DNA from 3 places in the Rothia nasimurium genome. Region 3 is predicted to be linked to each of the others. Evidence: predicted binding sites of a transcription regulator. Region 3 holds the regulator's gene; each other region holds the start of a gene.
What was found. The regulator HrcA, encoded in region 3, represses chaperone genes, less so after heat shock. The targets are predictions, from matches to a motif close to TTNGCACTCGNNNNNNNCGAGTGCNAA.
Positions count from the first base shown of each region.

Region 1: the regulator HrcA is predicted to act here: its motif matches at 2,271-2,297, upstream of groES (co-chaperone GroES).
Region 2: the regulator HrcA is predicted to act here: its motif matches at 1,930-1,956, upstream of groL (chaperonin GroEL).

Region 1 covers NZ_JBHSTW010000024.1:17,817-21,946, forward strand. Annotated here, with positions in the region: gene ACFP6B_RS09945 (class I SAM-dependent methyltransferase) at 1-709, opposite strand, end outside; gene ACFP6B_RS09950 (MFS transporter) at 899-2,137, opposite strand; gene groES (co-chaperone GroES) at 2,406-2,693, shown strand; gene groL (chaperonin GroEL) at 2,749-4,130, shown strand, end outside.
Region 2 covers NZ_JBHSTW010000008.1:27,852-31,981, reverse strand. Annotated here, with positions in the region: gene ACFP6B_RS03130 (uracil-DNA glycosylase) at 1-596, opposite strand, end outside; gene ACFP6B_RS03125 (DUF3263 domain-containing protein) at 660-902, shown strand; gene ACFP6B_RS03120 (LytR C-terminal domain-containing protein) at 1,045-1,797, shown strand; gene groL (chaperonin GroEL) at 2,127-3,752, shown strand; gene ACFP6B_RS03110 (hypothetical protein) at 3,994-4,130, shown strand, end outside.
Region 3 covers NZ_JBHSTW010000018.1:436,434-440,563, forward strand. Annotated here, with positions in the region: gene hemW (radical SAM family heme chaperone HemW) at 1-314, shown strand, start outside; gene ACFP6B_RS09020 (DUF4870 domain-containing protein) at 403-819, opposite strand; gene ACFP6B_RS09025 (DUF3097 family protein) at 978-1,835, opposite strand; gene hrcA (heat-inducible transcriptional repressor HrcA) at 2,012-3,004, shown strand; gene dnaJ (molecular chaperone DnaJ) at 3,052-4,130, shown strand, end outside.

The DNA.
Region 1 (4,130 bases), on a different contig from region 3:
TGACCCACTCGGCCTCCACCCCGCTCGGTATAGCCTCATGGGGCAGGCCCGGGCCTAGCTTGACCCCCATAGGAATTCCGGTTGCCGCCAGTTTCTGCAGGAAGGAAAAAGGCGGGGAGAAGGCTTCGGGGTCAAAAAGGCGGGAGGTGGTTGCGCCGCCTTCAACCTCCCGGCGGGCTGGGTCTAGCCAGAGGGCGGCGACGCGCTCGCCGGTTACGGTGGTGAGTTTTTCGAGCTCAATGTCTTCCACATTGCCCACGAGTACCTGGGCGGACGGGTAGGGGGAGAGATTGTGGGCGGTGAGGGCTGCTGTAGCGGGGTCAAGCTCAACGGACGTCACCGCTAACCCTGCGCGGGCAAAGGCGAGGGAGTCTGCCCCCAGGCCGCAGCCTAAATCAGCAACTGAGGTAAGCCCGGCCTCGACGAAGCGGGCGGCGTGGTGGTTGGCGACGGCGGCGCGGGTTGCCTGCTCATAGCCGGCCTCGGTGAAAAGCATGTGCGAGGCTTCTTCCCCGAACTTGGTAACCCCCAGCGTGCGAAGACGGGCCTGGGTCAGCAGGGCTGATGAGTCCTCGGCGCTGATGCCCTGAGCCCGGAGCTTGGAGACCGCCTGCAGGGAGTCAGCGGGGTTGTAGGGGACGAGCTGGTCAAGGGTTGCTAGCTGGTCGGCTGAGAAAGGGTGGGCACCGGCGCGGGGGAAAAAGGTCATGTGTCCAGTTTAAAGGTTTGGGTGGGGAAGACCCGCTGGTTCAGAAAGAGGAGGGACGGGGGAAGACCCGCTGAAAGCCGACTGGCTGGGGCTGGCGTGAATCGGGCGGACCGGAGGGGCAGGGGGGAGCGCCATACGCCCGCTGGCTCGGGGCTGGCGTGAATTGGTCCGAGCGCCCCAGCGCGAGGATCAAGAGGGTCGCGGGCGTGGCGCTTCGCCATGCCCCTTATCTGCTTTTTTCCCCGTAGGTAGCTTTGTAATGGGCTGGGTCGCGAGCGCCCAGATAGCTCCGCCCAGGGCGCTAGAGCCGATGACGGTAAAGGCCACCGGGAGTGAAGAGATCAGCATGATGCCAGAGACTGCCAGGGGCCCTGCGACGATGGCGACCTGGGAGAACATGGACCAGATGGAGAGGAATTTGGCGCGCCCGACGTTGGGGGAGAGGTCGGCGCCGATAGTCATGTTGATGCCGGCGCCGAAGCCGTTGCCGATGGCCATGAGGGCAAGACCCGCGATGAAGCCGGCGCTGGTGGGCAGTAGGGGCACGAGGATGAAGCCGGCGCCGAAGATGCTGAGGCAGAGGGCGAGGACGGCGGAGCGTCCTACTCGGTCTTTGAGGTAGCCTCCGGGGACCATGAGGACCATTTCGAGGGCTGATCCCAGGGCGATGGCTAGGGCGATCTGGGAGTCGCTCCACCCTAGGTGCAGGCCCCAGAGGGCGGCGACGATGGGTTGGGTTACTCGGCTCATGGCGAGGGTGATGATGCCGAGGCCTGCGACCCAGACGGCGGGCCAGCGGACGGCTAGGGCGAGGTCTTCTTCGGTGCGGTTTGAGCGGGCTGTGCTGGTGGCGGTGTCGAAACGTTGGTTGAGTTTGCGGATGCGTAGGCAGAGGGTGGCTGCGACGACGAGGGCGAGGGCGAAGAGGAAGACTGTCCAGAGGGGGAGCCAGAGAAGGAGGAGAGCTGAGGCGAGGGGCCCGGCGAGGGCGCCTGCTCGTTGGGCGCCGCCGAGGGCAGTCATGGCTTTGCCGCGGTCTTGGGCAGCGACAGTTTCTGCTAGTACGGCTTGTCGGGCGAGCCCCCAGGCGACGGTGGCTGGCACGCGGGCGACGTGGGCGAAAAAGTAGAGCCATAGAGCCCCTGCCAGGGGTATGGCGAGGGAGAGCGCTGAAAGGGTGAGGGCTCCAGAGGCGCTGAGGGTTGCCCAGGTCATGGCTCGTTTGTCGCCTACACGGTCGATGCCTGCCCCTACCGGGACGGTGCAGATGAGGGCGAGGACGCCCGCGGCGGCTATCAGCAGGGAGGCGAGTTCGGGTGAGGCTCCTAGCCTGATAGCTGCAATGATTTGGACGGGAACGACGGCCCCGAAGCCGGCTGCGAAGAGGAAGGAGGGGACGAGTACCGGCCAGAAGATGAGTTTGAGCATGTTTTGCCTTTCTGCCGGGTTTGGGGCTTTCAACCTGTATTTTATTGCACATCAGTGGTGATGCTGGCGGTGCGCTGTCTGCGAAACCGGCGCCTTATCTTGCCCGTAGGGGGTGAGGGGAATAAAGTTTTAGTTAGCACTTGACCGCTGACAGTGCTAAATCGGCAGCCGGTAGCACCGCGACGATACCTGGTATAGCCGCCTTAGCCCCCCCACGGTCACCCCCATAAGTTTTACGCTGAGACCTCACTTGAAGGAGTACCTCATCATGGCTATCAAGCCCCTCGAAGACCGCATTGTCGTTCAGATCGTTGAAGCAGAGCAGACCACCGCATCAGGTCTGGTCATCCCCGATACCGCTAAGGAAAAGCCCCAGGAGGCTAAGGTTATTGCTGTTGGCCCCGGCCGCATCGACGACAAGGGCAACCGTATCCCCGTTGACGTAGCTGAAGGCGATGTCGTTATCTTCTCTAAGTACGGTGGTACCGAGGTTAAGTACGGTGGTGCTGAGTACCTGATTCTGTCAGCCCGCGACGTACTGGCTGTCGTTTCCTAAGTTTTCGCTGTTTCTACCGAATACAACACGAAACACGAGAAAGAAGTAAGGATTCATGGCAAAACAGCTTGAATTCAATGATGATGCGCGTAAGCACCTGCAGGCAGGCGTCGATAAGCTTGCTAACGCTGTCAAGGTGACCCTGGGCCCCCGCGGCCGTAACGTGGTGCTTGATAAGCAGTGGGGCGCACCCATCATTACCAACGACGGTGTATCTATCGCCCGCGAGATTGAACTGGAAAACCCCTACGAAAACCTGGGTGCCCAGCTTGCTAAGGAAGTAGCTACCAAGACCAACGATGTTGCTGGCGACGGTACCACCACCGCAACCGTCCTGGCTCAGGCTCTGGTTTCTGAGGGCCTGCGTAATGTCACCTCGGGCGCTGCCCCCGGTGAGGTCAAGCGCGGCATCGAGACCGCTACCAAGCTCGTGTCGGAGCGCCTGCTGGCTAACGCCCGCGAGGTAACCGGCGAAGAGGTTGCTCACGTGGCAGCTATTTCTGCCCAGTCACCTCAGATTGGTGAGCTGCTCTCTGAGGCCTTCAGTAAGGTAGGCCAGGACGGCGTTATCACTATCGAGGACGGCTCCACCACCGAGATTGAGCTCGAAGTAACCGAGGGCATGCAGTTCGATAAGGGCTACCTCTCACCCTCCTTCGTCACCGACCCTGAGCGTGCTGAGGCTGTTCTCGAGAACACCGCCATTCTGCTCTACCAGGGCAAGATTTCAACCGTGGCTGAGATTATGCCCGTGCTTGAAAAGGTTGTTCAGGCGAAGAAGCCCATCACCATCATCGCTGAGGATGTTGACGGCGAGGCCCTGTCGACCCTGGTTGTTAACAAGCTGCGCGGCAACCTCGATGTTGTTGCCCTGAAGGCACCCGGTTTTGGTGACCGCCGTAAGGCAATTTTCCAGGACCTGGCTATCCTGACCGGCGGCACCGTTATTACCGGTGAACTGGGTATTTCCCTGGGCGCCGTCACCCTGGATCAGCTCGGTTCAGCCCGTCGCGTGACCGTCACCAAGAACAACACCACCATCGTTGATGGCGGCGGATCTTCTGAGGCTGTTGCTGAGCGCGTTGACCAGCTCCGCGCCGAAATTGAGCGCGTGGACTCCGAGTGGGACCGCGAAAAGCTCAAGGAACGCCTGGCCAAACTGGCCGGTGGCGTGGGCGTCATCAAGGTGGGTGCTGCTACCGAGGTTGAGGCCAAGGAACGCAAGCACCGCATCGAGGACGCCGTGTCCTCCACCCGCGCAGCACTCGAAGAGGGCATTGTCGCAGGTGGCGGTACCGCCCTGGTTCACGCTCTGGCAGCCCTGGACGGCGTTGAGCTCGAATCCCGCGATGCCCAGGTGGGTGTAGACATCGTCCGCCGCGCCCTGGTCCAGCCCCTGCGCTGGATCGCGGAGAATGCCGGTGAGGACGGCTACGT
Region 2 (4,130 bases), on a different contig from region 3:
AAGCCACGTGATGCTGACAGCGGTGACGGGTGAGGCGACTCAACACAGGGATAGCCGCCAAGCAGGGGCCTGCACTTGCGGGCGTCCGCACCCCAGAGTAACCCCACCAGGGGCTTGCCCCTCTGCGCCAGCGCTTCGATAGCGGCAGTCGTGACCTGCTCCCACCCCAGGTTACGGTGGGAGCCAGCTTGGCCCGCGCCGACCGATAGCACCCGGTTCATGAGCATGACCCCCTGGGCGCTCCAGGCGGTGAGGTCTCCGTGGGCAGGTGGAACAAGGCCGGTATCAGCCTGGAGCTCCTTGTAGATATTTTGGAGGGAGCGAGGAAGCGGACGCACATCGGGGCGCACCGAGAAGCTCAAGCCCATGGCATGCCCGGGAGTGGGGTAGGGGTCCTGGCCAATGACCAGGACTTTCACCTCGCTCATAGGGTAGGTGAAAGCCCTGAAAATGTCAGCACCCGGGGGGAGCGTTGCCCGCCCAGCCTCATGTTCTGCTCGCAGGAAATTTCCCATAGCGCGAATCTGAGGCTCCACCGGGGCTAGGGCTTGAGCCCAGTCAGGGGCCATAATCTCATGCAGGGGGCGGGCAGGCACGGTACTCCTTGGGTGTCGGTGCGGTATTCTCCCTACTAAGACTAGACCACCGAAAGAGGTCATATGAGCAGTCAAAGCCCCCAGTCTCCAGAGAGCCTCACAGAGCTGGAGCTCAGCATCCTTGCCCTTGAAAAGAAACGGTTCAAATACCAGGGCAGTAAGGAGCCGGCTATCAGCAGCACCCTCGGGCTCACCCCGGTGGCCTACTACCAGCAACTCAACACGCTGATCGATAACCCCAAGGCTATCGCCGCCGAGCCTGCCCTTACCCGGCGCCTGCGACTCAAACGCGACGCCCTAACCTAGCCCGCAGTCTAGCTGACGAGCTTGAGAGCCAGCTAGCGAACCGGCGAGAGGGGCGGCAACGAGCGTGAGCCCGCTTCACCACTACCTAGCGTGTACCCTAGTAACTAAAAACCCGCCACCGCGCACGATAATGAGGACGTCTGTGAACAGCTACCCCCGCGATGAGTTCGACGATATCGACGAGAACAAGGCCCGCCGCGGCGCCTATCGCGGTGCCGTAGTCGATACTGCGACCTCCCGCGCCGGTCTAATGGCCATCATTATCAGCGGCATCCTGGCCCTGATTGTGGGTGGCACTATGTACGTGATTTCTCCGCGTACCGATGCTCCTGAAGCTGCTGATGCAAGTAGCGCTACGGCCACCGCTTCGGCAAGCTCCAGTGCTGAGCCTACTCCCACCACCAACCCCTCTAGTGTGACGGTTGAGGTCTATAACTCCAGCGCCCCGTCAGGTGCAGCCGCCCAGGCAAGCGCCGCCCTGGAAGAAGCCGGCTACACCGTAAGCGCTACCGCTAACTGGGCGGGGGCCTATGCTACTGAATCTATGGTCTACTTCGCTACCGGGGCGTCCTCAGAAGCCAACGAGGTAGCTGATACTCTGGGGTTGCCTACCATCGCCCAGGACTATGAGGCAGAAACCGGCCTTATCTATGTGGTGCTCGGAGCTGACTTTGACCCTGCCAGCCTTCCCGGGACTGCGTCATCGCCCTCAGCCACGGACGAAGAGGCCGCCAGCGGTAGCACTGAGGTAGGGGGCACAGCAGGGGCTACTAGCTCTGCTACACCCGCCGACGTTGAGCGCTACAGCTACGACCCTGCCACCGGCACCTTCTACCTGGACCCAGCCGGCAGCTATATCTATGACCCTGTCACCGGCACCTACCAGCTAGGTTAGCGGTAGGAGCTAGCGGCCAGTGGACGCCCGCCCCGCCGTCTGCCAGGTAGGGCTTGTGCGCTGTGGGCGATTAAGGGGGAACTGAAAGAGCAATAGGTTTGCGCCCCTAGGGCTCAAGTGCCAAGATTGGTATTAGCACTCAGAGGCTTCGACTGCTAAATCATGTGCTAGGTTTAGCCGCCGAACCGCTCTTGAGTAAGACACCTGAAGCGATGCTCTGGTGAGGCGCACCCACCTGCCCCATGGCAGTACAAGCCGGGCTGCGCCGTCCGTCGCGGGCACCGAAGAATCGCGCTCACCCCGAATGTTCCAGAAGGAGCGAAAGCCATATGGCAAAGCTGATTGCTTTTGATGAAGAGGCACGCCGCGGTCTTGAAAAGGGTCTAAACACCCTGGCAGACGCAGTGAAGGTAACCCTCGGCCCCCGCGGTCGCAACGTTGTACTGGAGAAGGCCTGGGGCGCACCCACCATCACCAACGACGGTGTTTCCATCGCCAAGGAAATCGAACTCGAAGACCCCTACGAAAAGATCGGCGCAGAGCTGGTCAAGGAAGTCGCCAAGAAGACCGACGATATCGCCGGTGACGGTACCACCACTGCAACCGTCCTGGCTCAGGCTCTCGTCCGCGAAGGCCTGCGCAACGTCGCCGCTGGTGCCGACCCCCTCTCCCTCAAGCGCGGCATCGAAAAGGCTGTAGAAGCCGTCACCGCCGAACTGCTGGAGTCAGCTAAGGAAGTTGAAACCGAAGAAGAGATCGCTGCAACCGCATCTATCTCAGCCGGCGACCCCGAAATCGGTAAGCTCATTGCCCAGGCCATGGAAAAGGTCGGCAAGGAAGGCGTCATCACCGTCGAAGAGTCCAACACCTTCGGCCTGACCCTGGAACTGACCGAGGGTATGCGCTTCGACAAGGGCTTCCTCTCCGGCTACTTCGTCACCGACGCAGACCGCCAGGAAGCTGTTCTTGAAGACCCCTACATCCTGATCGTTAGCTCCAAGATTTCTAACGTCAAGGACCTCGTCCCCGTCCTCGAAAAGGTCATGCAGTCCGGCAAGCCCCTGCTGATCGTCGCTGAGGACGTCGAGGGCGAAGCCCTGGCCCTGCTGGTCCTCAACAAGATGCGTGGTTCCATCAAGTCTGTAGCTGTTAAGGCTCCCGGCTTCGGCGACCGCCGAAAGGCCCAGCTGGCTGACATCGCTATTCTCACCGGCGGCCAGGTCATCACCGAAGAGGTCGGCCTCTCCCTCGACACCGCAACCATCGACCTGCTGGGCCAGGCCCGCAAGGTTGTTGTTACCAAGGACGAGACCACCATCATTGAGGGCGCCGGCGATGCCGACGCTATCGAGGGTCGCGTAGCCCAGATCCGTGGCGAAATCGCTAACTCCGACTCCGACTACGACCGCGAGAAGCTGCAGGAGCGCCTGGCCAAGCTGGCTGGCGGCGTTGCAGTTCTCAAGGCCGGTGCCGCCACCGAGGTCGAACTCAAGGAACGCAAGCACCGCATCGAGGACGCCGTCCGCAACGCTAAGGCAGCCGTTGAAGAGGGCATCGTCCCCGGCGGCGGCGTAGCCCTGATTCAGGCCGGCGTTAAGGCCTTCGAGAAGCTGGAACTTTCCGGCGACGAAGCAACCGGCGCCAACATCGTCCGCGTCGCTATCGATGCTCCCCTCAAGCAGATCGCCTTCAACGCAGGCCTGGAGCCCGGCGTCGTTGTCGACAAGGTCCGTAACCTGCCCGCAGGTACCGGCCTGAACGCTGCAACCGGTGAGTACGAAGACCTCATGGCAGCAGGCATCAACGACCCCGTGAAGGTAACCCGCTCTGCCCTGCAGAACGCTGCCTCCATCGCCGGTCTCTTCCTGACCACCGAGGCCGTCGTTGCCGACAAGCCCGAACCCGCAGCAGCAGCTGCTGCCCCCGACATGGGTGGCATGGGCGGCATGATGTAATCACGCCCGCCTGAGAGCACCGGTTCACGTCCGGTTTCTCATGTGCTGTAAGCTCCGCCGTTTCTTGCCCCTGGCAAGGAGCGGCGGAGCTTTTTTATACCCCTCTGAAAATATGACTAAAAATTTTAGATAATAGTATTGCACTTCACATCTATCTATGGGTATGCTTTAAATCACTAAAGAGGTCTTCTCTTACTTTTACTCATCAGTATCAAAGGCGAAACTGAAAGGTGTGAGGCATATGGTTACCATTGTCGATCTTGTTCTCTACGCAATCATCGTGGGGCTCCTGGCAATGTTGCTTGTTGCCTACGCATCCGACGGTTGGACCAAGCTCGAGAAGAAGAGCGCTGAGGCTCTCCATCGCGATCTTGCATT
Region 3 (4,130 bases):
TCAAACACCCGGTACCCTATGCCAACCGAGTCCGGACTGGTCAAAGCCCGGCTGCTGCCCGCGAGGTTTTGGGGGAGCAGACCCGTAGGTTTGAGGACATCATGCTACAGGTCAGGGTCATTGACGGCCTAGACATTTCCCGCCTGCTGGAGGGTGGCGATGCTGCCCGAATCGAGGCGTCCCTGAACTGGCTTGAGGGGCAGGGCTTGGTTGACCCCGAGGCAAGAGCGGGCGGACGCGTGCAGCTCACCCTCCAGGGGCGCCTACTGGGCGACGCGGTGACCAGGGAGCTCCTCCCCGATATTGACAGCTAACTGCTTTTCCCCACCAGGGGAAACGAAAGGGGGCGGTCTGACTCAGCTGAGTCAGACCGCCCCCTTCATGTTCTAGCAGCCCGGGTGCCTACTTACCGCGACGAGTGAGCTTGCTGAAAAGACGGGTATTACCCTTGTACTGGTAGGGGTTGCCGCGGGTTACCTTTACACCGGCGATCAGAGCTGAGATAGCCAGGTAGGTCCAGGCCAGGGCAGCAATCAGGCCAAAGAGCCAGCCGATAGCCGGAATGTTGCTGAGCATAATAGAGACGGCCAGAACCAGGGTGGGCAGCAGGGTGAAGTCGAGAGCTTCACGGGATTCCTGCTCGGTGAAGGGGCCGCGGCCTCGGTAGAGGTAGTAGATGACGGCCGCGGGAATACAACCTAGCACGCCCCCAAAGTGTGCAGCGGTTGCGATATTACGGTCTGCGCTAACAGACAGGTGTGCAGCGGTTGCAGGTGACCCCTTGTAGGTGGTCGAGGAAGGTGCTGATGCGGTCTTCAAGAATTCTTCTCTTTGAGGTTGAAGGGCGAATGAGTGATGCGCAGGCTTTTAAGCCCACCAGTCACAATTTTAGTCAAAGCCGGGGGAGGGCGGTATATGTGAAGCCTACGAATTTATGGGGGAGCAGGACGATATTTGTCACACCGCCTGTACCCGCTCTAGCCTGCGGGCCCGTCAAGGGTGACGAAGTCAATGAGGTGTTCTACCGGCCCTAAGAGACTTGGTTCAAGGTCGGTGTAGGAATTGACCCTCTTGAGAATGGAATCCCAGCCGGCGCGGACGTCCTCGGGGGTATCCGCCGCCCGCCCGAAACGCCGCAGTATGCCTGTCTTCCAGTCTTCCCCGCGGGGAACCTCGGGCCAGGCCTGTAAGCCCAATACCTGGGGCTTGACGGCCTGCCAAATATCCACAAAGGGGTGGCCCACAATCAGCACGTTATCGCGGGCACCTGCCACAGCCATAGCCTCTTGCGCGATGCGCTCTTCCTTACTCCCTGCCACCAGGTGGTCTACCAGAATTCCGAGTTTGCGGTGGGAGGCCGGGCCAAAACCTGTAACCGCTGCGGCGAGATCGTCAACCCCGTGCAGGGGTTCCACCACGATACCCTCAACCCGTAGGTCGTGGCCCCAGACCTTCTCAATAAGCTCAGCATCGTGCACGCCCTCCACCCAGATACGGCTGGCCCTGGCCGTCCGTGCCGGAGCGTTCTCCACCGCAACCGACCCCGACTGAGAAACCTGCCGTGTAGCGGTCTTAGGCTTCTGCTGAGGCTTGGTCAGATCAATGCTGCGGCCCTCAAGCAAAAACCCCGGGCCCAGGGGGAAGAACTTGATACGGCCCCGCCGGTCTTCGAGGCCCACCTGGGGGCCGGACGCCGTAGCCCGCAGGGTCACTGCCGCCCCCACAAAGCCGGTGGCGGCGTCCTCTAGCACCATGCCGGGGACAAGAGGTACCTTGGGCAGGGTAGGACGGTGGGAGGTGAGGTCAGCCTGACCCCAGGTATCGCGGTAGTCCATCGGTGTGTCTCTCACTCTCTCATCCAGTGCATTAGCCATCAGCGTACCGAGTTCTGATTCTAGTTCAGTGGTATTAGAGTTAACGGGTAACTTAGCACTCAAGGTCATCAAGTGCTAATCTAGCCCCGCAGACCTCTTCGCCCACCAGGCGAAGACCTATGAGCCCAGGAGGTGCCGTGAACCACCCGAGACGCTTGCAAGTTCTGCAAGCCATCGTCGAAGAATACGTGCACACCCGTGAGCCCGTAGGGTCTAAAACCCTGCTCGAGCGGCACCAGCTGGGGGTCTCAAGCGCCACCGTGCGCAACGACATGGCGGCCCTCGAAGAGCAGGGCCTGATCCAGGCTCCTCATGCCAGTGCCGGGCGAGTGCCCACCGACCGGGGCTACCGACTTTTCGTTGACCAGATATCGTCCCTACAGCCCCTCTCTGACGCTGAAAAACGGGCAATTCACACCCTGCTCGATAGCGCCGAAAGCGTTGATGAGATGATGAAGACCAGCGTGCGTCTGCTCTCATCGCTCACCCACCAGGTAGCTATGGTGCAGTACCCCACCGGCCCGGCTACCAGCGTGCGCCATATCGAGCTGGTCTCCCTCTCCAGCACCACGGTGCTGCTGATTCTTATTACCGACTCCGGCCAGGTTAACCAGCGCACCCTCACCCTTGCCCACAGCCCCGAAGAGCTTGCAGTGGCCCGCCAGCAGCTCCTTGACCTCTACGCCAACCGTACGCTCGACAGCATAGCCGCAGCACCGGCGTCCGCCCCCGGCAATAACCTGCTCAGCCCCCTCACCGAGGCCCTGCACCTACTCGCAGCCCAGGGTGCCTCTTCTCAGGTGCTGATTGCGGGCACCTCCTACCTTGCCGCCTCGACCGTAGATTTTAGAGGCAGCATCGCCCCGGTGCTCGATGCCCTAGAAGAGCAGGTTGTGCTGCTCAAGTTACTCACCGACCTAGACCACGATGAACGCGGATTTGCCGTGAGTATCGGCTCTGAGAACCGCAGCGAATCCCTGGCCGAAACCTCGGTCGTAGCCAGTAGCTACGGGCCCGGGGGAGCTGCCCACGTGGGAGTCGTTGGGCCCACCCGCATGGACTACACCAGCACCGTCTCCAAGGTCAACGCCGTAGCCCGGTACCTATCCAAGATTTTGAGCCAGGCCTAGCCCTGCGCCTACCCCCCTTTAAACCAGCCCATCGAAAGAGAGAACCAGTGAGCAGTCACTACGAAACCCTCGGCGTCTCACGCGATGCCAGCCCCGAAGAAATCAAGAAGGCCTACCGCAAGAAGGCCCGCCAGTTGCACCCCGACATCAACCCTTCAGAAGAAGCTGCCGAGGAGTTCAAGCGCGTCTCCCTCGCCCACGATGTGCTCTCTGACCCCGAAAAGCGTCGCATCTACGACCAGACCGGCAACGAAAACGGCACCGCCGGTGGCTTCGGTGCAGGAGCAGGCGGCTTCGGCGGGGGCTTTGGCGGCTTCCAAGACATCTTCGACACCTTCTTCAACTCTACCCCGCGCGGCCCCCAGAGCCGCGTCCGCCAGGGCCAGGATGCCCTCATCAACGTCAAGATCGACCTCAAAGATGCCGTCTTTGGCACCAACAAGCCCATCACCGTTGATACCGCCGTCACCTGTGACCTCTGCAAGGGTGAAGGAACCGCTGAGGGCACCCACCCCGAAACCTGCGATACCTGCCACGGCCAGGGCTACATGCAGCGCCAGGTCCAGTCGATTCTGGGCACCGTCGTGCAGCCCGTTGAATGCCCCACCTGCCGCGGGTTCGGCACCGTTATCAAGCACCCCTGCGCCGAATGCTACGGCGAAGGTCGCGTGCGGGAACGCAAGCCCCTCACCATCAAAATTCCCGCCGGCGTCACCAACGGCGCCCGCATCCGCCTGGCAGGCCAGGGTGAAGCCGGTACCGCAGGCGGCCCCAACGGCGACCTCTACGTTGAGCTGCGCGTCAACCCCGACCCCACCTTCAGCCGGGACGGCGATGACCTGGTAGCCACCGTAGGTGTGCCCATGACCGCAGCGGCCCTGGGCACCACCATTACCCTCGATACCTTCGACGGCCCCCAGCAGGTACAGATTCCCACCGGAACCCAGTCAGGTGACGTGGTCACCCTCAAGGACCTGGGCGTCACCCACCTGCGCGGCGGCGGCCGCGGCGACATCCGTGTACAGATTGAGGTGCGCACCCCCACCGCCCTCACCGAGGAACAGAAGAACCTGCTCAAGCAGTTCTCCGAGCTTCGCGGCGAGGACCTGCAGGTCAGCGAAACCGT